DNA from 3 places in the Kribbella sp. NPDC056345 genome. Region 3 is predicted to be linked to each of the others. Evidence: riboswitches for the same ligand, from Rfam matches in the RefSeq annotation. Region 3 holds a riboswitch; each other region holds the start of a gene.
What was found. Region 3 has a riboswitch for glycine ahead of ACFCV3_RS32875 (L-serine ammonia-lyase). Riboswitches for the same ligand answer to the same signal wherever they lie in the genome.
Positions count from the first base shown of each region.

Region 1: linked by a shared signal. The riboswitch ahead of gcvT (glycine cleavage system aminomethyltransferase GcvT) and the one ahead of ACFCV3_RS32875 (L-serine ammonia-lyase) in region 3 are both predicted to bind glycine.
Region 2: linked by a shared signal. The riboswitch ahead of gcvP (aminomethyl-transferring glycine dehydrogenase) and the one ahead of ACFCV3_RS32875 (L-serine ammonia-lyase) in region 3 are both predicted to bind glycine.

Region 1 is NZ_JBHJQQ010000003.1:525,087-532,522, reverse strand. It holds gene ACFCV3_RS13340 (heparinase II/III family protein) at 1-259, opposite strand, end outside; gene glyA (serine hydroxymethyltransferase) at 397-1,659, opposite strand; gene gcvH (glycine cleavage system protein GcvH) at 1,661-2,026, opposite strand; gene gcvT (glycine cleavage system aminomethyltransferase GcvT) at 2,026-3,135, opposite strand; glycine riboswitch at 3,302-3,396, opposite strand; gene ACFCV3_RS13320 (hypothetical protein) at 3,471-4,190, shown strand; gene ACFCV3_RS13315 (hypothetical protein) at 4,196-5,440, shown strand; gene ACFCV3_RS13310 (MbtH family protein) at 5,437-5,640, opposite strand; gene ACFCV3_RS13305 (lysine N(6)-hydroxylase/L-ornithine N(5)-oxygenase family protein) at 5,652-6,965, opposite strand; gene ACFCV3_RS13300 (MurR/RpiR family transcriptional regulator) at 7,058-7,436, opposite strand, start outside.
Region 2 is NZ_JBHJQQ010000005.1:237,996-245,431, forward strand. It holds gene ACFCV3_RS19865 (IucA/IucC family protein) at 1-1,310, opposite strand, end outside; gene ACFCV3_RS19870 (serine hydrolase domain-containing protein) at 1,399-2,700, opposite strand; gene gcvP (aminomethyl-transferring glycine dehydrogenase) at 2,740-5,586, opposite strand; glycine riboswitch at 5,661-5,752, opposite strand; gene ACFCV3_RS19880 (MerR family transcriptional regulator) at 5,773-6,369, opposite strand; gene ACFCV3_RS19885 (bifunctional nuclease family protein) at 6,583-7,074, opposite strand; gene ACFCV3_RS19890 (MerR family transcriptional regulator) at 7,294-7,436, opposite strand, start outside.
Region 3 is NZ_JBHJQQ010000011.1:232,497-239,932, forward strand. It holds gene ACFCV3_RS32860 (hypothetical protein) at 1-145, shown strand, start outside; gene ACFCV3_RS32865 (alpha/beta fold hydrolase) at 149-1,576, opposite strand; gene ACFCV3_RS32870 (DUF3817 domain-containing protein) at 1,674-2,021, shown strand; glycine riboswitch at 2,019-2,113, shown strand; gene ACFCV3_RS32875 (L-serine ammonia-lyase) at 2,193-3,566, shown strand; gene ACFCV3_RS32880 (alpha/beta fold hydrolase) at 3,683-4,510, opposite strand; gene ACFCV3_RS32885 (hypothetical protein) at 4,572-5,315, opposite strand; gene lysX (bifunctional lysylphosphatidylglycerol synthetase/lysine--tRNA ligase LysX) at 5,558-7,436, opposite strand, start outside.

The DNA.
Region 1 (7,436 bases), on a different contig from region 3:
GCCCGCTGTACCCCTGGCACGGGTAACCCTTGGCGGCCGGCTTGGTCCCAGGCGGCTTGACGGGCAGTGGTGCGGCGACCGGCTGCGTGACGCGTCGATCCGGCGTCGCGGCGCCCACCGGGGCGACCTGCTCCTGCTCACCGGGCATCAGGAAGACGATCGCCCCCGCGAACGCGATACCGCAGATCAGGACGCAGACCGCGACCAGCGCGACCGTGTTTCCCACTCTTCGGCGCAGCTCACCCTTGTGTTCAGCCACCCCAAGCCACCCCAGCCCCCGGCCCACACTCCGGTACTTCCGGTCAGGACCCTATGTAGGCAATAACGCCTGAGCCCGGGGGAACCGTTGCACAAAGCACCGAAGCGGAGCCGAGTTTTCTCTTAGGGGCAGTGGAGTCAGAGCTCCGGATAGAGCGGGAACTTCGTGGTGAGCAGTTCGACCCGATCGCGCAGACCATCGAGCACGGAATCGTCGACGAGCGCGGTCGCGATGATGTCCGCGACCTCCGCGAACTCGGCCGGACCGAAACCGCGAGCCGCCAGGGCCGGCGTACCGATCCGCAGCCCGGACGACACCATCGGCGGCCGGGGGTCGAACGGTACGGCGTTGCGGTTCACGGTCAGGCCGACCGAATGCAACCGGTCTTCGGCCTGCTGCCCGTCGAGCTCGGAGTGCCGCAGATCGACCAGCACCAGGTGCACCTGGGTGCCGCCGGTGAGGACCGAGATCCCGGCCGCCCGGACGTCGTCGGCCGACAACCGGGCAGCGATCGCCTGCGCGCCGTCGAGCGTACGGCGTTGCCGGTCGCGGAACTCCTCGGAGGCCGCCAGTTTGAATCCGACCGCCTTGGCCGCGATCACGTGTTCCAGCGGACCACCCTGCTGGCCGGGGAAGACCGCCGAGTTGAACTTCTTCGCCAGGTCGGCGCGGTTGGTGAGGATGACACCGCCGCGCGGACCGCCGAGGGTCTTGTGGGTCGTCGTCGTGACGACGTCGGCGTGGGGGACCGGGTTAGGGTGCAGCTCGGCTGCCACGAGGCCGGCGAAGTGCGCCATGTCGACCATCAGATACGCCCCGACCAGATCGGCGATCCGCCGGAATTCGGCGAAGTCGAGATGCAGCGGGTACGCCGACCAGCCGGCCACGATCAGCCTCGGCCGGTGCTCGAGGGCGAGTCGCTCGACCTCGGCCATGTCGACCACGAAGTCGGTGTCGCGGACGTGGTACGCGACGACGTCGTACAGCTTGCCGCTGTAGTTGAGGCGCATGCCGTGGGTGAGGTGACCGCCGTGGGCGAGGTCGAGGCCGAGGATCGTGTCGCCCGGATCGAGCAGCGCGAACATTGTCGCCGCGTTCGCCTGCGCACCGGAGTGTGGCTGGACGTTGGCGAAGCCGGCACCGAACAGCGCCTTCACCCGGTCGATGGCCAGCTGCTCGACCACGTCCACGTGCTCACAGCCGCCGTAGTACCGGCGGCCGGGGTAGCCCTCGGCGTACTTGTTGGTGAGGACGGAACCTTGTGCCTCCATCACCGCGAGCGGGGCGAAGTTCTCGCTGGCGATGAGTTCGAGGGTGTCGCGCTGACGTCCGAGCTCGGCCGTCACGGCCGCGTGGATCTCGGGGTCGAACTCGGCCAGGCTCTGATCGAGGGTGCTCATCTCACTCGCCTCCGATCAGTGCCTCGTAGGCGGCGGCGTCCAGCAGCTTGGTGGGACCGGTGACCTTGATCCGCAGCAACCAGCCGGCTTGGTACGGATCGGTGTTCAGCAGTCCGGGATCGGCGACGACGGCCTCGTTGAGTTCGACGACCTCGCCGTCGACCGGCGCGAACAGGTCGCTGACCGACTTGGTCGACTCGATCTCACCGCAGGCGTCGCCGGTCGCGACGGTGCTGCCGACAGCCGGGAGATCGACGTATACGACATCGCCCAGGGCCTCACCGGCGAAGGCGGTGATACCAACGGTCGCGAGCTCGCCGTCAATGGCGACCCACTCGTGGTCTTCGGTGTACTGGAGCTCGGTCATCAGGACTCCTGGCGGCGGTAGAAGGGGAGAGGGACGACGACCACGTCGTCGTGGGTGCCGCGGATGTCGACGTGCAGCCGGGTGCCCGGCTCTTGGTAGATCCCCTCGACGTAGGCCATTGCGATCGGGTGGCCGAGTGTGGGCGATGGCGCGCCACTCGTCACGGTGCCGATCTCGCGGCCGGTCGCCGGGTCCAGGACGACGTACCCGCTGCGTGGTGAGCGGCGACCGGAGGAGGTGAGACCGACAAGCACCTGCTGGGCGCCTTCGTCGCGGCGACGCGCGAGTGCCTCGCGGCCGACGAAGTCCTCTTCCTTGCCGAACGCAACGACCCGGCCGAGCCCGGCCTCGAAGGGGGTGAGCTCGCGGCTGAGTTCGTTGCCGTAGAGCGGCATCCCGGCCTCGAGCCGCAGCGTGTCCCGGCAGGCCAGACCACACGGCTTGAGCTCGTACGGCGCTCCGGCGCGCTGCAGCTCGGCCCAGATCTGCGCGGCGTCGGCGGGCCGGCAGTAGATCTCGAACCCGTCCTCGCCGGTGTACCCGGTGCGCGCCAGCAGGACGTTGCTGTTGGCAAGCTTCGTCTCGGTGATCGCGTAGTACTTGAGCCCGGCCAGGTCGGCGTCGGTCAGCTCGGCCACGATCTGGGCGGAGACCGGGCCCTGCACGGCGATCAGCGCCCAGTCGTCGGTGGTGTCGCGCAGCTCGGTCTCGAAACCCGCGATCCGCTGCTTGAGCTCCTCCCGTACGACGGCGGTGTTGCTCGCGTTCGCGACGATCAGGAAGTGGTCGTCGGCGAGCCGGTAGACGACCAGGTCGTCGATGATGCCACCGTCCTCGGCGCACAGCATCGAGTACCGCGCGCGCCCGATTCCGATCTTCGACGGCGTCCCGACCAGACTGTGGTCGAGTGCTCGCGCGGCACACGCGCCGACCACCTCGAGCTGGCCCATGTGGGACAGGTCGAACAGACCGGCCGTGGTCCGGACAGCATTGTGCTCCGCGATATCGGAGGTGTAGCGAACCGGCATGGTCCAACCGGCGAAATCGGTGAACGACGCACCGAGCTGCTGATGCTCCGCAGCAAGCGGAGTCGCGCGTGACGATGTCATGAGTCGGGAGGCTCCCTCGGTCAGGCACCGCGCATGCGGTGCCACTGCTGGGTGACCTCCCCGCTCTGTCATCTGTACCTGAGAGCTTCGCCGCCGGGTGAGGCGGTTTGCACCGTGGGTGCGGACTCCCCACAGCTACGCGGGGGTCCGGCTTTCCAGAGTTCGCCTCATCGGAACGGTCAGTGGGCCTGAGAGATTCTGGGGAGATTTGCTCCTTCGGCGCCGGGTCATGGTGAGCCCGGACTCTCCCGCCCCGATTCGAACGGCGCGATATGCAGTTGAGCCGCCGACTCTAGCAGCCACTCCGGACCCGTCCATATGGTTGGGTCGTCTCCGTGAGTGCCTTCGACATCGCGTCCCGTCACCGCCGCGCCCAGCTGGTGGTCTGCTTCGTGTACGTCGTGGTCCCTGTGTTCCAGCTGGTCGTTCTGCTCCTCCTCCGAGCGTGGACCGGGGTGGCGATCGCGGTCTTCGCGCTGCTGCTCTTCGGGGTCTTCTGGCGGGGTAACCGCTATGACACGCAGTACTGGCCGGCTGTCGGCGGCACCACCTGCGGGATGACCGGCCTGTTCGTGGGCCTCTTCGGCACCGACAGCCTGGGCTACGCAGTGCTCGCTGCCCTGCCCGGTGCGTTCGTCGGCTACTGGCTCGGCCGGCTCGCCGTACGCCTGGTCCTGCACCCCCTGGATGCCCGGCTCGCGGACAGTCCGTACCAGCTCGTCTTCCGGCTGCGCGACAACCGCGGGACCCGGCTCGCGATCGAGGACACGTCGTTGCGGCTGCTGGTGAAGGTCAAGAAGGTGGAGGGCGACAGGACGACCCACACCGAGGAGGCCGTCGAGGTCGCGTTCCAGAACCTGAAGGGTGCCTACGTACGGCAGCTGTCGGGGAGCGAGCCCATCGTGTATCCGATCGGGCCGGAGCAGGCCGGTAGCCGGGGTACGGCGCTGGTTGTTGAGAGTTTCAGCGGGGAATGGATCCTTCCGCACGACGATGCCGTCGTACTGGGGCAGATCATCGACCGGCGGATCGCGGGACTGAGAGGGACACAGTGAACGGAATGTCGGCCCTGACCCTGGTGCTGCTGGTGATGGCGGTGGCCGGGACGTTGCTTGCGGTGTTCCTGTTCGTGCGGCGGCAGCGGTACATCAAGTCGCTGCGGGATCGGGGCTGGACGTTTGTGGGGAGCCCGGTTTTCGAGTCGGTGGCGCGGTTGTCGAATCCGCCGTTCGGGATGGGGTTCACGCGGAACCCGGATGACCAGATCACCGGGTTGACGCGTTCCGGCCGGCCGTTTCAGGTGATCGAGTACGGGAGCGAGTACTGGAAGGGCTGGGTCGGGATGGTGACGCTGTCTCGGCGGCTGCCTGAGCTGTGGATCACCGGTGGGCAGACGCAGCCACGGGCCGGTGTGGCCGCGACGATGGTGCCGGTGCCGCCGCAGCTCGGCGCGGGGTGGACGGTCGGCGTCCAAGACCCGGCGTTCGCGACCGAGGTGCTCAGTGGGCAGCTGTGTACTGCCCTGCTCACGCTGGCGAGTGGACAGCCGGGGGTGAACCTGAGCATCGACGGCGACCAGCTCGTCATTCAAGATCCGCCGCGCAAGGATCCCGACGTGCTGGCACCGTGGCTGGACCAGATCGCCGCCATCGCGGACGCCATCGACGCGCTGCCGTTGGATCGCTGGATGCAGCCGCCGCGGGAGCCGCGGCTGAGCTTCTACCAGCATCCGGACTGGTGGTGGATCGGCCAGGACGACAGCCTGCTGCACAGTACGCCGGTGACGCAGAGCGGACACGATCACAGCACGAGCGACGTGATCCGCGGCCGGGACGGCGATGGCCCGCCGTTCGTCGCCTTCACGCACCACTGGAAGACCACCCGTACCGAGAGCTCCACCGACTCCGAGGGCCGCACGACCACGCGCACGGTGACCGAGAACCACAGCGAGGCGATCCTGGGCTTCGAGCTGCCGGTGGGGATGCCCTGGATCCAGGTCAGCCGGCGCGGTTTCGGGGCCGGGATCAGTTTCGAGAGTGAAGCCTTCAACGAGCAGTTCGCCATCCACGCCCGGGACCACAAGTTCGCGTACGACGTCATCCACCCGCGCCAGATGGAGTTCCTGATGGCGGTGCAGCCGGTCTCGTTCCAGGTGGTCGGCAACTGGGCCTGGTTCGAGCCCGGCCGGCACGACCACCAGACGATCGCGCGCAGCTCCTACTTCCTCCGGGACTTCCTGGCCAGGATCCCGCGCTTCGTCTGGAAGAACCTGGGCCTGCAGGACTCGCCGTACCCGCAGGCTTAGGTCTCAGCTACCAAAGAAGCGGGCCGGAGGTCGGTCCAGTTGGTCTCGATGTAGTCGAGGCAGGCCTGCCGGCCGGTGGGGCCGAAGACGTTCCGCCAGCCGGCGGGGACTGGGGCGAACTCCGGCCACAGGCTGTGCTGGTTCTCGTCGTTCACGAGAACCAGGAAGCTACCCTCGGCATCGTCGAACGGGTTACTCATCTCACGCTCCTCTAGACGCCGACGGCCTGTGCGACCGCGTGCTCCGCCTCACGGACCTGCGGGACCGGCTGCTGCCGGATCGAGTCGAGAATCTCGCCGGCCCTGACGGAGATGTTCGAGAGCAGCGACGACGCCAGACCGTGGCTGTGCTCGGTGCCACCACCCTGCAGGTAGATACCGGCCCGTACGGCGGGAGTCGTGACGACGCGGTAGTCGCGGCCGATCCGGACCCGCCCGGCCTGGTCCCGGCGGCACTCGCTGCCCAGATCACCGAGCAGGTCGGTCGGGTCGCCCGGGGTGTAGCCGGTGCAGAACACGACCAGATCCGCGTCGAGCGGCGTCTTCTGGCCGGTGCTCAGCGACTCGATCGTGAGCGAGACACCGCTGGGGGAGTCGTGCAGGTCGATCACCCGGGCGACGTTGAAGAACCGCAACCGCTCCTTGCCCACGATGCGCTCGCGGTAGCTGCGGCGGTACAGGTCCTGGATGACCTCGGTGTCGACGACCGAGTAGTTCGTGTTCGCGTGATAGCCGAGGAGCTGCTGCTTCACGTCCTCAGGCGCCGAGTAGAACTCGTCGACCGCGGCCGGGTCGAACACCCGGTTCGCGAACGGGCTGTCGTCGGCCGGGCTGTAGCCGAACCGCGAGAACACCGAGCACACCTCGGCCGACGGGAACCGCTCGTGCAGGAAGCCGGTGACTTCGGCCGCGCTCTGACCGGCGCCGACTACGACCACGCGGCGCGGCTGTGCGTCACCCAGCTGCTCAACGCGGTCGAGCAGCTCACGGTTGTGCCAGACCCGGTCCGACGCCGTCACACCCTCGGGCAGCCGCGGTGACAGGCCGGTCCCGAGGATGAGGTTGCGGGTCCGGTACGTCTCGCGGATGCTGCCGTCGGCCGATACCGAGGTGACCTCGAACTCGTCCACGACCCCGTCGTTCGTGATCGGCCGAACGGCCTCCACGGCCCGGTCGTAGCGCACGACGTCGTCGACCTGGGCCGCGGCCCACTCGAGGTAGTCGTGGAACTCGACCCGCAGCGGGAAGAGCGTCTTGTTGTTGATGAAGTCGATCAGCCGGCCGCTGGAGTGCAGGAAGTTCAGGAAGCTGAACGAGCTGGCCGGGTTGCGCAGGGTGACCAGATCCTTGAGGAACGAGACCTGCATGGTCGCGTCCTCGATCAGCATCCCGCGGTGCCAGCCGAACCGCGGCTGCCGCTCCAGGAACAGCTGCCGCGGGGTCGCCGCGCCGAGTTCGGAGGCAGCGATCGCCACGGCAAGGTTGGATGGGCCGAAACCGACCCCGATCAGTTCGAAGCCTTCCACAGGGTGGATCCTCCTCATTGGCGGTTAGGCGAGGCTAACCTAATCCAATCGTTGAAGAACAGTCGGGGTCCACGGAATGCAGCAAAGATCACTCAGCGAGTGAAGGCTTCGGCGGTCGCCGCCAGCGTCCGGGCGGTGCGTGCGGGGTCGACCTGGGCGACCAGCAGGTAGAGCAGGTCGGCGGTCAGGAGCTGAGCGTGCCGGGCGGCGACCTCGTCGGGCTGTACGTCGGAGTGCGGGGAAGCGGCGGTGATGTGCTGATCGGCGATCGCCGCCATGGCGGTTTCCGGCGAGCTGGTGATCGCGACCGTCCAGGCCCGGTGTCTCGTTGCCTCGGACAACATTCCGAGCGTGTCCTCGGTGTCGCCGTGGTTCGAGATCCCCAGTGCCACACAGTTTTCATCGAGCAGCGCGGCGCTCGGGAGTCCGCTGTGCCGGTCGATATGCGCGTGCGCGTTGACACCCAACCGG
Region 2 (7,436 bases), on a different contig from region 3:
TCGACCACGGCCAGCGCAGAGTCGCGCAGACCGGTGACAGCGAGCAGACCACGCAGGTGCGACGACGCGAGGTAGTAGCCCTGGTTGTCGCGGTAGGCACCACCCTTGATTCGACCCAGCCCGTCCAAGCGGACCAGGGTGTTCTGCTGATGCGCTTCCAGGCCGATGCCGGTCTCGGCGTACAGATGGAGCATCGGGATCAGGACGTTGTCGATGTACGACGCCACCCAGCCGACCGTGTCATCAGCGGCGAACTCACTGAGGCGGCTGATGCGGTCCGGCCGTGGCGCGACCAGTCCGGCCAAGCAGGCATAGCTGTTGACGTCGTTCGGCACCTCGCGGACGGCAACATCCAGGCCGGTCAACGTGGGTCCACCCTCATCGAGTGCGATCCACGCCGGGTCCCGGACGATGGTGAAGCGTGGGTGCGCGGTCGCCGTACCGGCGTTGTAGGCAGCATCGAGGAGCCGGTAGACCTCGAGGCCGCGGCGGAGCTCGGTCGGGGTCGACTCCCGGCGTGAGTTCGCAATGCGGAGGCCGAGGGACAGTTTCAGCATCACTGGGAGGTCCGGGTGGTACAGGGTGCGCATGCTCGAAGTCGGGTACCACTGCGCGCCGTGCGGGCCGAGCTCTTTCACACGGCCTTCCGCGAGCAGCTTGGCGACCCGCGGCCGTTGCCGCAGTGCCGCCGCCTGCCAAGGGTGTGCCGGGATCAGCACCCGGCCCGCCGACGGAGTGATACCGGCCAGCGCGCCCATCAGCTGCACAGCGTCCAGTCCCTGCAGCGAGGGCGCGCCGGCCACCTGGTCCGAGGACACCAATTCGGTGTCGGCCTCGAACCAGTGCACCGCGAAACGGCCACCGAGCTCCGGCGAGTACCTCGCCAGCTCGGCACCGCTCAGTCCGTCCCGGCTCTTGGGTGCCGGGTGGTTCAGTTGACCGAACAGCAACGCCTGCTCGATCTCCAGGAAGCGGCCCGGACCGCGATCGGCCCCACCCGCGTCGACGAAGTAGGCGACGTTGCGGACCGACTCGGCCGTGCGCGCCACCAGGTCGTCGACCTCGGCCGGATCCGCGCCGGCCGACAGCAGCCGCACCAGCTCCTCGGGCGCCGGCGGGACGCCGTCCACGAGGATCTCGGTGAACTGGTGCCAGCCGCTCCGGGAAGCATGCTCGACGCGGGCTGTAACCGTCGATGCGCCGACGGCCAGCCGCAGCAGCCCGGTGGTCACCGGTACCGCAGCCTCCCGCGTGTAGCAGCGCAGAATCGCGTTCAGATGCGCCGCGACGGCCGTCTCGGTCGAGGTCAACGCTCACTCCCTGAAGTAAGGCAATGCTTACTTAGGTGAGCCTAACTTTAAACGGCTCCGGTGACCAGCTGACTCCACGTGGTCATCGTCACTCGCCGTACGGCGTCCTGGTGAGCGTGAAGGTGGCCAGATTCAGATGGTCGACACCGCTCGCGGAGCGCACCACCCGGAGCCGCTCCCCCGCGAAGTAGCCGTCACGCCCTTGATACAGGTCAGGCCCCAGCGGCGTGAAGCGGCAGCTCATCGCTCCCGTCAACTGCAGGACACCACCGCTGACCGCGATGGTGAGCGGCGTGTTTCCCCAGTACCAGTGGCCGAGCAACTCGTTGCCCTGCTCGAGTTCCGGCTCCGGCAACCACTCGCGCGCGAGCACCGGCTCGTGCCGGACGAGCGTGCTGATCAGCTCCGGCGCCAGCGACGCCACCTTCCCGTACGTCGCGTTCCCCAGCGTGACCGCACCGATCCGGCGTACCCGATCGACGAACAGCCCGGCCAGGAAGCCCGGCATCGAACCGGTGTGCCCGATCAGCAGATAGGGGTCGTCGGCAATCAACCGCAACCCGAGCCCGTACGATGCGGTCAGTGCCTCCCGCGGATCCGCAGCCGCCGGCGCGGCCATCTCGTCAACGGTGTCGCGGCTGAGCACCTCACCGACCGGGTCGATCCAGAAGTTCGCGTACTTCGCCAGGTCCTCGACCGTGCTCCACAACTGCCCGGCCGGCGCCATCGCACCCGAGTCGTAGGCCGGTTCCTCGATCAGCTGACCACTGAACGGGTGCACGGAATACCCCTGGGCAGCCGCGCCGAACGGGAAGTACGACGTACGCCGCATCTCCAGCGGATCGAGGATGCGCTCCTGCACCAGATCCAGCCACGACTCGCCACGCACCCGGGCCACGATCTCGGCCAGCACCGCGTAGCCGAGGTTCGAGTAGTGGTGCCGCCGATCGGCCGGACCGGCCGCGTGCGACTCGTCCATCGCCGCGACCAGCTCGTCGAACGAGACCCCCGGATTGCGCTCCCACCACGGCCCCTCGGGCTCGGCGTTCATCCCGCCACTGTGCGCGAGCAGGTGCCGCACAGTCCGGTCACCGAACGCGATCCCGGGCAGATGCTTGCCTATGGCATCATTTAGCGCAAGCAGCCCTTCATCGCGGCACTGCATCACCAGCACAGCAGTCAGCGTCTTGGTGATCGACCCGATCCGGTACTGCACATTCGCCCCCGGCGCGAGCCCACCCGCATCAGCGAACCGCCCGCGAGCCCCACTCCACACCAGCTCACTGTCCCGCACCACACCGGCGGCCAGCGAGGGCACTCTGGTCTCACTCTGCGCAGCTGCGATCCCGGCGATCAGGGCCGCGGCGGTCTCTGCACGTACGTCGGTCACCCGCACGAGTATGCCTCGTGCGGGTGACCGACATGCCGATTACTCGAAGGCTTCCGGGGACGGGCAGGAGCAGATCAGGTTGCGGTCGCCGTAGGCGCCGTCGATGCGGCGGACGGGGGGCCAGTACTTCGAGGCGCGGTCGACGGACTGCGGGAAGGCGGCCTCTTCGCGGGTGTAGGCGTGCTCCCACTTGTCGTTGATCACCGAGGCCGCGGTGTGCGGGGCGTTGACGAGCGGGTTGTCGTCGGCCGGCCACTCGTTGGCGGCGACGCGGTCGATCTCGTGCTTGATCGCGATCATCGCGTCGCAGAAGCGGTCGAGCTCACCGAGGTCCTCGGATTCGGTCGGCTCGACCATCAGGGTGCCGGCCACCGGGAACGACATGGTCGGCGCGTGGAAGCCGTAGTCGACCAGGCGCTTCGCGACGTCGTCGACGGTGATGCCGGTCTCCTTCGTCATCGGCCGCAGGTCCAGGATGCACTCGTGCGCGACCAGGCCGTTCTCACCGGTGTAGAGGACCGGGAAGGCGCCCTCGAGCCGCTTGGCGACGTAGTTCGCGGTCAGTACGGCGGCCTTGGTGGCCGCGGTCAGGCCCTCGGCGCCCATCATCCGGATGTAGGCCCACGAGATCGCCAGGACGCCGGCCGATCCGAACGGGGCCGCGCTGATCGGACCGACACCGGACTCGGGGCCGGCCTGGTCGAGCAGCGGGTGGTTCGGCAGGTACGGCGCGAGGTGCGCGGCGACCGCGACCGGACCGACACCCGGGCCACCGCCGCCGTGCGGGATGCAGAAGGTCTTGTGCAGGTTCAGGTGGCTGACGTCACCGCCGAACTGGCCCGGCTTGGCGAGACCCAGCAGGGCGTTCAGGTTCGCACCGTCGACGTACACCTGACCGCCGTGCTCGTGGACGATCCGGCAGACCTCAGTCACGCTCTCCTCGTACACCCCGTGGGTGGACGGGTAGGTGATCATGATCGCGGCCAGCTTCTCGGCGTGCTCAGAAGCCTTACCCCGCAGGTCGTCCAGGTCGATCGTGCCGTCGTCGTTGCCCTTGACAACAACAACCTTCATCCCGGCCATCACGGCCGAGGCAGCGTTGGTGCCGTGCGCCGAGGCCGGGATCAGGCAGACGTTGCGGTCCGCGTCGCCCTGGGCCCGGTGGTAGCCGCGGATCGCGAGCAGACCGGCGAGCTCACCCTGGGAGCCGGCGTTCGGCTGGATGGAGACCTTCGCGTAGCCGGTGACCTCGGCCAGCCAGCGCTCCAGCTGTCCGATCAGCTTCACGTACCCGGCGGCGTCCTCGATCGGCGCCAGCGGGTGCATGTCGGCGAACTCGGGCCAGGTGACCGCTTCCATCTCGGTGGTCGCGTTCAGCTTCATCGTGCACGAGCCGAGCGGGATCATGCCGCGGTCGAGCGCGTAGTCCTTGTCGGACAGCTTGCGCAGGTAGCGCAGCATCGCCGTCTCGGACCGGTGGGTGTTGAAGACGGGATGCGTCAGGTACTCCGACGTCCGCGGTACGGCGATCGCCGGGGCCGCGAGGGTGTCGTCGTACTGGACGCCGAAGGACTGGCAGACCCGGGTCAGCGCGGCGAGATCGGTCTTCTCGTCACACGAGATACCGACGTGGTCGGCGTCGACCTGGCGCAGCCAGATGCCGTTCTGCCGGGCAGCGTCGACGACATCCGCAGCAGCACCGGGAACGCGGGCCAGGACAGTGTCGAAGAAGTCGCCGTGCACGACCTCGACACCCCCGGCGCGCAGGGACGCGGCCAGCTTGCCCGCGTAGTCGTGCACGCGGGCCGCGATCGCCTGCAACCCGTCCGGTCCGTGGTACACGGCGTACATGGAGGCAACGACGGCGAGCAGGACCTGCGCCGTACAGATGTTGGAGGTCGCCTTCTCGCGACGGATGTGCTGCTCACGCGTCTGCAACGCGAGCCGGTACGCCGGGGCGCCGTCCGCATCGACCGAGACACCGACCAGCCGGCCGGGCAGCGACCGCTCGAGACCGGCGCGGACCGACATGAAGCCGGCGTGCGGGCCGCCGTAGAACAGCGGGACGCCGAAGCGCTGCGAGGAGCCGATGACGATATCGGCCCCGGCCTCCCCCGGTGCCTCGAGCAACGTCAGCGCGAGCAGGTCGGACGCGACCGCGACCAGCGTCTCGCGCTCGTGCGCGGCGGCGATCAACGGCTTCAGGTCACGGACAGCACCGCCGGAACCCGGGTACTGCACCAGGAAGCCGAAGAAGTCACCCTCGGGCAGGCCATCGGTGGTGTCGGCAACAACCACCTCGATGTCCAGCGCCTCGGCGCGGGTCTCGACGACCGCGATCGTCTGCGCGAAGCAGTCCGCGTCTACCAGGAAGCGGTTCGACTTTGCCCCCTTGATTGACGACTGCCGGTTCGAGCGGTGGGCCAGCGTCATCGCCTCGGCGGCCGCGGTGCCCTCGTCGAGCAATGAGGCATTTGCCGTCGGGAGACCGGTCAGGTCCGACACGACGGTCTGGAAGTTCAGCAGCGCCTCGAGCCGGCCCTGGGAGATCTCCGGCTGGTACGGCGTGTAGGCCGTGTACCAGGCCGGGTTCTCGACCAGGCGGCGGACGATCACCGACGGGGTGAAGGTGCCGTAGTAGCCCTGGCCGATCATCGAGGTGGCGACGTTGTTGCGGGCCGCCAGCTGGCGCAGCTCGGTGAGCGCGTCCACCTCGGAGGCCGGCTCCGGGAGCCGCAGCGGTTCGGTGGACCGGATCGAGGCCGGTACGGCGGCATCCGCGAGCGCGTCGACATCGGCGTACCCGAGGAGTTCGACCATCCGCGCGACCTCGTCGGGGCGGGGCCCGATGTGCCGGTCGGCGAAGATTGCTGAAATTTCCGTCATCGCAAGAGGCTCCGTTGCAGTAGCTTCCGGGGGCCTCCCCCTCTGTCACGCGGATGAGCACGCTTCAGAGTCGCCTGACGCACCCGGTCCATGGGCCTGAGAGGTTCCGGGGAGGAATTGCCCCTTCGGCGCCCGGTTTTGCACGGGTCTCTCCCGAGTGCGGTGAACAGCTAGCTAGAGGGTACCTCAGCCGGTCATGCGGGCCCGGCGGCGGGCAGCGAGCTCGTCGCTTGCATGGCCCGCGTCGTCACCTTCGCCGTGGCCGTCGGCACGCTCGGTCGGCAGCTCGGACAGCGAGCCTTCGACCTCACGCCAGACACCGCCGAGGGCGATGCCGAAGACTCCCTGGCCACCGGCCAGCAGGTCGATGACCTCGTCCGGCGAGGTGCACATGTAGACCGACGCGCCGTCACTCATCAGCGTGATCTGGGTCAGGTCGTCGATCCCGCGCTTGCTCAGGTGTGCGATCGCGGTCCGGATCTGCTGCAACGAGATCCCGGCGTCGAGCAGCCGCTTGATCACCTTCAGCAACAGAACGTCACGGAAACCGTACAACCGCTGCGTCCCCGAGCCGGTCGCCGGGCGCACCGACGGTGAGACCAGGCCGGTCCGCGCCCAGTAGTCGAGCTGGCGGTACGTGATCCCGGCGGCCGCGCAGGCGGTCGGTCCACGGAACCCGACATCCTCCGGCATCGGCCGCAGGTCGTCCTCGAACAGCAGACCCTGAACGCCGGCCGTGATCGCCGCCTCGGCGCGTGCTTCGGACGTCGACTGCGCCGTCAGATCCGTGTCGCCGGTGCGTGTCACGCCTGAGCCTCCCTGAATACCTGCTGGAACGAGTCGTCTCCGTGGAGTAACGGTGCCCCACGACTCCTTCACGGTAAGCCGCCGACCTGAGAGGGTCAACGACAACCGCTTCGAGCCGCTAGCGTGTCGCGACTCCCACACGAATCGTTACCTTCCCGGTCTTGCCTGCCGCAGGCGCCCGGAGCGGGCTCAGCTCTTGTCGAAGTCCTCGGGGGTGACCTGGTCGAGGAACTCCCGGAACCGCTCGACCTCCTCTTCCTCCTGTACCTCGTCGGCGCCGGTCTCGCTCTCCGGGACCGGGATCCCGGCCTCGGCCAGGATCTCCTCGGCGCAGTACACCGGGGTGCCGGTGCGCAGCGCGATCGCGATCGAGTCCGACGGGCGGGCCGAGATCTCGGTCTTGTCGTCGAAGACCAGGATGGCCTCGAAGACCCCGTCGGTCAGGTTCACGATCCGGACCTGACTGAGCGTGTGCCCGAGCACCCGGATCGTCTCCGCGAACAGATCGTGGGTCAGCGGCCGGGGTGGTTCCATCCCCTGCTGGGCGAACGCGATCGCGCTCGCCTCCGCCGCACCGATCCAGATCGGCAGGTACCGCTCGCCGCCGACCTCCCGGAGCAGCACGATGGGCTGACTCGAGGGCATCTCGACCCGGACTCCGACTACGTCGACTTCGCGCACACCTCAACCCTACTCCGCCCACCTCCCCGAAGCCCGCCACCAGCCCCCCGTCCCACTCCCCGGCCACACCAACGGATATCCGTCCGGAGGGCCCCTTCTACCCCCTTCACACGAACTGATAAGAGGCAACACCGACGGAGATCCCCTCTTGTTGCCCCTCCCGCCGCTCTGAACTGCCGAGAAGGAGCAACGCCGGGGGTTATCCGTCCGTGTTGCCGGTCAGCGTGGGAGGCGGGAGCGGACCAGGGCCGTGTGTAGGCGCACGGTGAGGGCGGCCAGCTCCTGGGTCTGGTCGGTACGGCGGGGGCCGGTGACCTGCTCGATCAGTCCGACCTCGCGGTCGGCCGCGGTCCGGAACGGGC
Region 3 (7,436 bases):
CGACCCCTTCTGGTACATCGACCACTGCCACACCCAGGCGCAGGCCCTCAAGGCCGCCTGCGCCGAACTGGCCACCCTCTCGAACCGGGCCCGCCGCGGCGACCACCTCCACCGCGTCCTCGAGGTCACCGGCGTCGCGGTCTGACGATCACCCGGTCGGCGGTACGGCGGCGCACGTCGTACCGGGCTTGGGGACCGCTCGGTTGATGAGGTAGGCGTCGATGGTGGTGGTCATGCAGGGGGCCTTGTTGTAGCTGCCGTGGCCCCAGCCTTCGTAGGTGAGGAGGACGCCGTCGCGGCCTAGCTGGCGTTGGACGTTCTGCGCCATCCAGTACGCCGTGGCCGGGTCGTGGCGGGCGTTGGCGAGCAGGATCGGCGTCTTGAGGTGGTCGACGTCCAGGCGGTGCTGGGGGTTGTTCGCCTTGGGGGCGCCCAGGCAGAGCGAGATGGCCATGAACTGGCCCGGGTACGGCATGTCCGGGTTGTTGCGGGCGAGCCGATCCATCAGGGCGGCGTACTCGGGATAGGTGCCGACTCGCAGGTTCCAGTCCTGGCAGAACGGGACCAGGGGATGGGCGACGAGTTCGGTCGTCGGCGGTGGCGGGGTGGGGATGACACCCTTCTGCAGAGTGATGGCGAGTGCGTTCCACTGCGGGCCGTAGAGCATCCGGAAGACCGCGAAGGACGCCATGAACGGGTTGGCCGACTCGGTCCGGAGCTTGGCCCAGCGGGCGCGAACGTCCTGGCCGTGCAGGGCGCAGGTCGTCGTACGGTCGCACCACTCGACGAACTCGTCGAACGAGTCCTGGACGGACGCGGCTTGTGGATCGAGGAACTGGCGTGGCGTCGCGAGACTGTGGTCGAGCACGCTCTCCAGGACCATCGCGCGCACCCGGTGCGGGTAGGTCTCGGCGTACTGCGCACCGAGCGGGGTGCCGTACGAGCTGCCGTGGAAGGTGATCTGCCGCTCGCCCAGTGCGCGGCGGATCGCGTCGACGTCGCGCACGGTCTGCCAGGTGTCGACGTGGTCGTAGAGCGGGCCGGTGTGCTTGCGGCAGTCGTCGGCGAGCCGGCGGTTGTAGTCGATCAGCGCGTCGAACCCGGCCTGGTCGCGGATGAGCGGTGACGGCATCTCGGCGTACAGGCTTGCGGTGCACATGATCGGGTTGCTGCGGGCGATGCCGCGCGGGTCGAAGCTGACGATGTCGAAGCGGTCCTGGAGTTCCGGGCTGAACCGCGTCATCCCGGTCTTGATCCGGTCGACACCCGAGTCGCCGGGGCCGCCGGGACCGAACACCAGGACGCCGACGCGCTGGCCTTTCGCCGTACGGCGAGCGATCTCGAGGGTGAAGATCGGGCCGCTCGGGTTCCGCCAGTCGACGGGGAGCTTCAGAGTGGCGCACTGCGAGCCTTTGACCACTGCCGGATCGTCCTTGCCCTGCGGCTTGCAGTCGGTCCACTGCGGGGCGGCCGAGGCCGGGGCGGCCGAGGCCGGGAGTACGGCGAGACTTGCCGTGGTGACTGTCAGGACCACACCCCACGCGGTGGTCCTGAGCAGCATTCTGGGGTTCTTCATCTTCCCGATCCTTCGGTAATCGCTTGCCTCTCACATCAGGGAGCCGCCCCCAGACCACCCCGGACCGGCTTTGGGGGACTTGTTAGGGTCGGGCGCGATGACACACTCACGGTGGTTCCGGGCAGTGGCGATCGCCGAGGCGATCTCGTGGACCGGTCTGTTGATCGGCATGCTGTTCAAGTACGTGCTGTCCGACAACGAGATCGGCGTGAAGATCTTCGGCCCGATCCACGGCGGCATCTTCGTCGTGTACGTCGTGACCGTGCTGGTCGTCCGGGGCCCGCTGCGCTGGTCGTGGCCGGTCACCCTGGCGGCACTGGCCGCGAGTGTTCCGCCGCTGTTCACCTGGTTCTTCGAGATCTGGGCCGTCCGCACCGGCCGGATTGACGGCAACCAGCAGGCCGCCGTACCGTCGCGTCCGGAAGCTAACTCAACAGCCGCATGAACCCGTGCGGGAGAGACCCGGCCGTTCGAGCCGGGCGCCGTAGGAGCAACTCTCCCCAAGAATCTCTCAGGCACCTTCACCGTACGGGCGAGGCACCTCTGAAGGACAACAGTCCAACAGAGTGGGGAGGACACCACTCGGTCAACGACGACCGGAAGGGACCTCCGCATCATGGCGATCAGTGTCTTCGACTTGTTCAGTATCGGGATCGGCCCGTCGAGCTCACACACCGTGGGACCGATGCGCGCGGCCCGCACGTTCGTGCTCGGCCTCCAGGACGCCGGTCTGCTGACCGCGACGGCCCGGGTCGAATCGCAGTTGTTCGGCTCGCTCGGTGCGACCGGGCACGGCCACGGCAGTAACAAGGCGGTGCTGCTCGGCCTCGAGGGTGAAGACCCCGAGACCGTTGCCACGCACTCCGTCGACGCTCGCGTCGAGACGATCCGCGAGCGCGGCCGGCTGCGGCTGGCCGGGGTCCACGAGATCGCGTACGACGACAACGCCGACCTGATCATGCATCGCCGGAAGGCCCTGCCGTACCACCCGAACGGGATGTCCTTCCTGGCCCGCGGGGCGGATGGCGAGGTGCTGCGGGAGCGCACGTACTACTCGGTCGGCGGCGGATTCGTGGTCGACGAGAACGCGGCGGCCGGGGACCGGATCGTGCCGGACAGCACGGTGCTGAAGTATCCGTTCCTGAGTGGTGCCGAGTTGCTGGATCGTTGCCGCGAGTCCGGGTTGTCCATCGGTGAGGTGATGCTCGCCAACGAGCTGGCCTGGCGGACCGAGGAAGAGATCCACAGCGGCCTGCTGAAGATCTGGCAGGTGATGCAGGACTGCGTCAAGGAAGGTTGCGAGACCGAGGGCGTGCTGCCCGGCGGTCTGAAGGTTCCGCGGCGCGCGCACGCGCTGCACGGCAAGCTCACCCGCGACCCGTGGTCGGTCGACCCGCTGAAGGTGATGGACTGGGTCAACCTGTTCGCCCTCGCGGTCAACGAGCAGAACGCCTCCGGCGGCCGCATCGTCACCGCTCCGACGAATGGTGCCGCGGGCATCATTCCCGCCGTACTGCATTACTACCGGCGGTTCATCCCGGGCGCGACCGACGACGGGTGCGTTCGGTTCCTGCTGGTCGCGGCGGCGATCGGCGTTCTGTACAAGGAGAACGCGTCGATCTCCGGAGCCGAGGTCGGCTGCCAGGGCGAGGTGGGCTCGGCCTGCTCGATGGCTGCGGCCGGGTTGTGCGAGCTCCTCGGCGGTACGCCGGAACAGGTGGAGAACGCAGCCGAGATCGCGATGGAACACAACCTCGGCCTCACCTGCGACCCGGTCGGCGGCCTCGTCCAGATCCCCTGTATCGAGCGCAACGCCATGGCCGCGGTCAAGGCGATCAACGCCGCCCGGATGGCCATGCACGGCGACGGCGTCCACGTCGTCACCCTCGACAAGGTCATCAAAACCATGCGCGAGACCGGCGCCGACATGAAGATCAAATACAAAGAGACCTCCCGCGGCGGCCTCGCCGTCAACGTCATCGAGTGCTGACAAAGCCGGCACCCGTACAGCAGGCCGGAACAGTTCGCATGGGTGGGCACACCTGGTGGTGGGCTTGAACAGGTTATTCCTTGTCTCGGCCCACCAGTTCTTGTTCACGCCCCCTGTTAGAGCCGCGTTGTGCTGAGGATGGTTTGGGTTACGAGGGCTGGGGCGTCGTTCATGGGGACGTGGCCGCAGTTGAGGAGGGGGATCATGCGGGCCTGGGGGAGTTGGAGGTGGGCCCGGGCGGCTTGGAGGGGGAGGAGGATGCGGTCGTGGGTGCCCCAGGCGATGGTGACGGGGACGTTGGGGACGTCGCCTTCGAAGGTGGTGCCGCGGCGAGCGTGGGCGGCTACGCGGTCGAAGGCCACGCAGTCGCGGAGGGCGCGGGATTCGGCGACTACTGCTTCGGGGGCGCGGAGGGCCGGGCGGTGGTAGATGGTGCCGGTGAGCACGCGGCGGCCGGCGGGGGTGCGGGAGAGGCGCTGGACGGTGGCTTCCGGCGTACGGCGGGCGACTCGGCGGAGGTTGGTGAGCAGGCTGATGGCCCAGCGGTTCTCGCGGGGTGACCAGAAGCCGGCCGGGGAGAGCGCGGTGACCGAGCGGACCAGGCCGAGCTGGCCGAGGCGGAGTGAGACCAGACCGCCGAGGGAGTTGCCGGCGACGTGCGGGTGGTCGAGGTCGAGGGCCTTGCAGAGGGCGTCGACGGTGTAGGCGAGGCTGTCGAGCTCGTCAGGTACACCCAGCGGTACGTCGGGGGATTCGCCGAAACCGGGGAAGTCGAGCGCGATCACGTCGTGGCGCTCAGCCAGCTGGTCGAGGACCGGGTCGAAGGCCTGCCAGTGGTGGCCGATGCCGTGCAGCAGCACCAGCGGTTCGCCCGAACCCTTGCGGTAGTAGGCGACCTCGACCCCAGGGACCCCGGCCACGGTGACGCTCGCGGTTGCACTCATGACCTCATCGTGACCCCGGGACACCGTTCTGTCATCGTGACATGGCCGATGTCACATAGCTCTAGTAAGCCTCTACCTCGCTGGTCGACGCGTTCCCGGTGATGGTCGGACGCAGGTTGATCTTCCACGACTTGTCCGGCCCGAACGCCTGGTCGAACTTCAGGAACGAGCACCCGGTCGAGAACTGCCGCCGCTCGGAACTCCAGTCCGCCCCACTCTTGTAGTACAGGTGATAAGCCCCACCGATCCGCGTGATCGCGGCCGACTTCCCGGCCCGGATGTACGTCATCACATGCGGTTCCCGCGGCGGCTTCCCGTCCGTGACGACCGAGATCACGACATCCTTCGCCGTACCGTTCGTGATCGACAACCGCCCGATCCCGGCCTCCCCACGCCGTACGACTGTCTCGCCGTTCTCCGGCCGGACCACCTTCGGAGCCGGTCCCGGGTCCGGCAGCGTTCGCCCGAACGCCAGCTTGAGCTTCGTCAGCGCCACCAGCGCCGGCGCGAGGTCGGCGCGCAACTGCCGCTGGACCTTCTGCGAGGTGTATGGCCCACCGCCGCAGCGCGCATCGAGCTCGGCCTGCTCCGGATCGGACAGCTTGTACGCCGCCACCCCGATCCGGTCCTGCAACAACTGGTGTACGGCGGTCAGCCGCCCCTCGACCGTCAACGCGGCCAGCCGTCCCGAGGCGGTGTTGAGCGCCTTCGACACGTCACCCATCGCCTGGCCCAACCCCTCGGCCGTCTGTGCCCCGGCCAGTGCCCGAAGGCTCACCGCGAGCGACTTCTCCGCTTTCGTCAACTCACCCTGGTACGCCGCCTGACCCAACGGTCCCTGTGGTCCTGAAGGCGTAGCAGCCGCCGTCCCACCGACCGGTGTCGGCGCTGATCCACCATCGACCAATGGCGCCGAACACCCCGCCAATACGCACAGCAGCGCCCCAACTACCGCAACCTGCCTCATCAACCCCGCCCCAGTAGCCCCAACCCCGCGCCCTGCTCCAGGCTACGGGGCCGACCAACTCGGGACGACCCAGCGCAGCGTTAAGAATCTCTCGAAGCCGGTCGGACAAAGGGAAACGCGAGCGTCGAGCGGATGTTCTGCCCGGTCAGCATCATCATCACCCGGTCGACCCCGATCCCCAGCCCACCGGTCGGCGGCATCGCGTACTCGAGCGCACTCAGGAAGTCCTCGTCCAGCGACATCGCCTCGGGATCACCGGCCGCGGCCTTCAGCGACTGCTCGGTGAGCCGCCGCCGCTGCTCGACCGGGTCGACGAGCTCCGAGTACGCCGTACCGATCTCGGCTCCGAAGGCGACCAGGTCCCAGCGTTCGGCGAGCCGGGGCTCGGTCCGGTGGGTCCGGGTCAGCGGTGACGTCTCGAGCGGGAAGTCCGTGTAGAACGTCGGCAGCGTGGTGTGCGGCTCGACCAGCTCGTCGTACAACTCGAGGACCAGCTCACCCGCACTCAGCTCGAACGTCGTGTGCACCCCGTGCTTGACGCACAGTTCGCGCAAGGTCTCCACCGAGGTACCAGGGTCAACCGGTACGCCGGCCGCCCGGGCCACCGCGTCGTGCACACTGATCACCGGCCACTCGCCGGAGATGTCGATCTCGCCGTCCGGCCGCTGCACCACCGGCTTGCCGAAGACCGCGGTCGCCGCCTCGATCAGCAGCTCCCGGGTCAGCTCGCGCATCACGTGGTAGTCGGCGTACGGCTGGTACGCCTCGACCGACGTGAACTCCGGGTTGTGCGTCGCATCCGCGCCCTCGTTGCGGAAGTTGCGGTTGAGCTCGAAGATCTTGCCGAGCCCGCCGACGCTGAGCCGCTTCAGGAACAGCTCCGGCGCGATCCGCAGGAACAGATCGGTGTCGTAGGCGTTGATGTGGGTCTGGAACGGCCGCGCGTTCGCGCCACCGTGCACCGCCTGCAGCATCGGCGTCTCGACCTCGATGAACCCACGCGACTCGAAGCCGTTGCGCATCGCCCGTACGGCGGCGCTGCGGTGCCGCATCATCCGCAGCGACTCCGGGTTCATCACCAGGTCGATGTGCCGCTGCCGGACGCGGGCCTCGGGGTCGGTGAACCCCTTCCGCTTGTCCGGCAACGGATGCAGGCACTTGGCCGCCATCATCCACTCGGTGGCCGCGATGGACAGCTCGCCGCGCTTGCTCGTCACGACCTCGCCGGTGACGCTGACGTGGTCGCCGATGTCGACGAGCCGCCGCCAGTGGTCGAGCGCTGCCTCGCTGCAGGCATCGGCGGACAGCATGACCTGCAGCTGGACCAGCCCGTCCTGCAGCTGGGCGAACGAAAGACCGCCATGATCCCGCATCCGCAGCACGCGGCCGGTCACGGAGACCGTGTGGCCGGTGTGGTAGTCGGCCGGCAGGTTCTGGTGCTGCTCGCGGATCCGCTCGATCGTGTCCGTCCGCAGCACCGAGACCGGGTACGGATCGATGCCAGCGGCAACAAGGCCGACCAGCTTGGTACGGCGGATCTGCTCCTGCTCGGTGAGTTTGCGCTCCGGAAGCGCCGGCCGCAGCAGGTTCTCCTCCTGCTCGCGAACCGTGGCCGCGAACTGCTCGCCGTCCCCGGCCTGGATCGCGTGCCGCTCGCCACTGGTCGCCCGGTCGACGCGGGTCCAGGGCCGCGGGGCGGGCAGGAAGCCCTCCGCCGTACCGGCCGCCAGGAGGACCTGGGCGAGCGAGGCGCCACGGGCGTAGCAGATCAGTCGTGGTGACCAGCGCGGCAGGTACTTCTCGTTGGACTGGTAGAGGCTCTCCAGCTGCCAGAAGCGGGACGCGGCGGTGAGCAGTGCGTTCGTGAGTCGCAGCACCGGGCCGGCGCCGACGCGTTCGGCGTCGCTGAAGATCTCCCGGAACATGGCGAAGTTCAGCGAGATCCGGTGCAGACCGAGG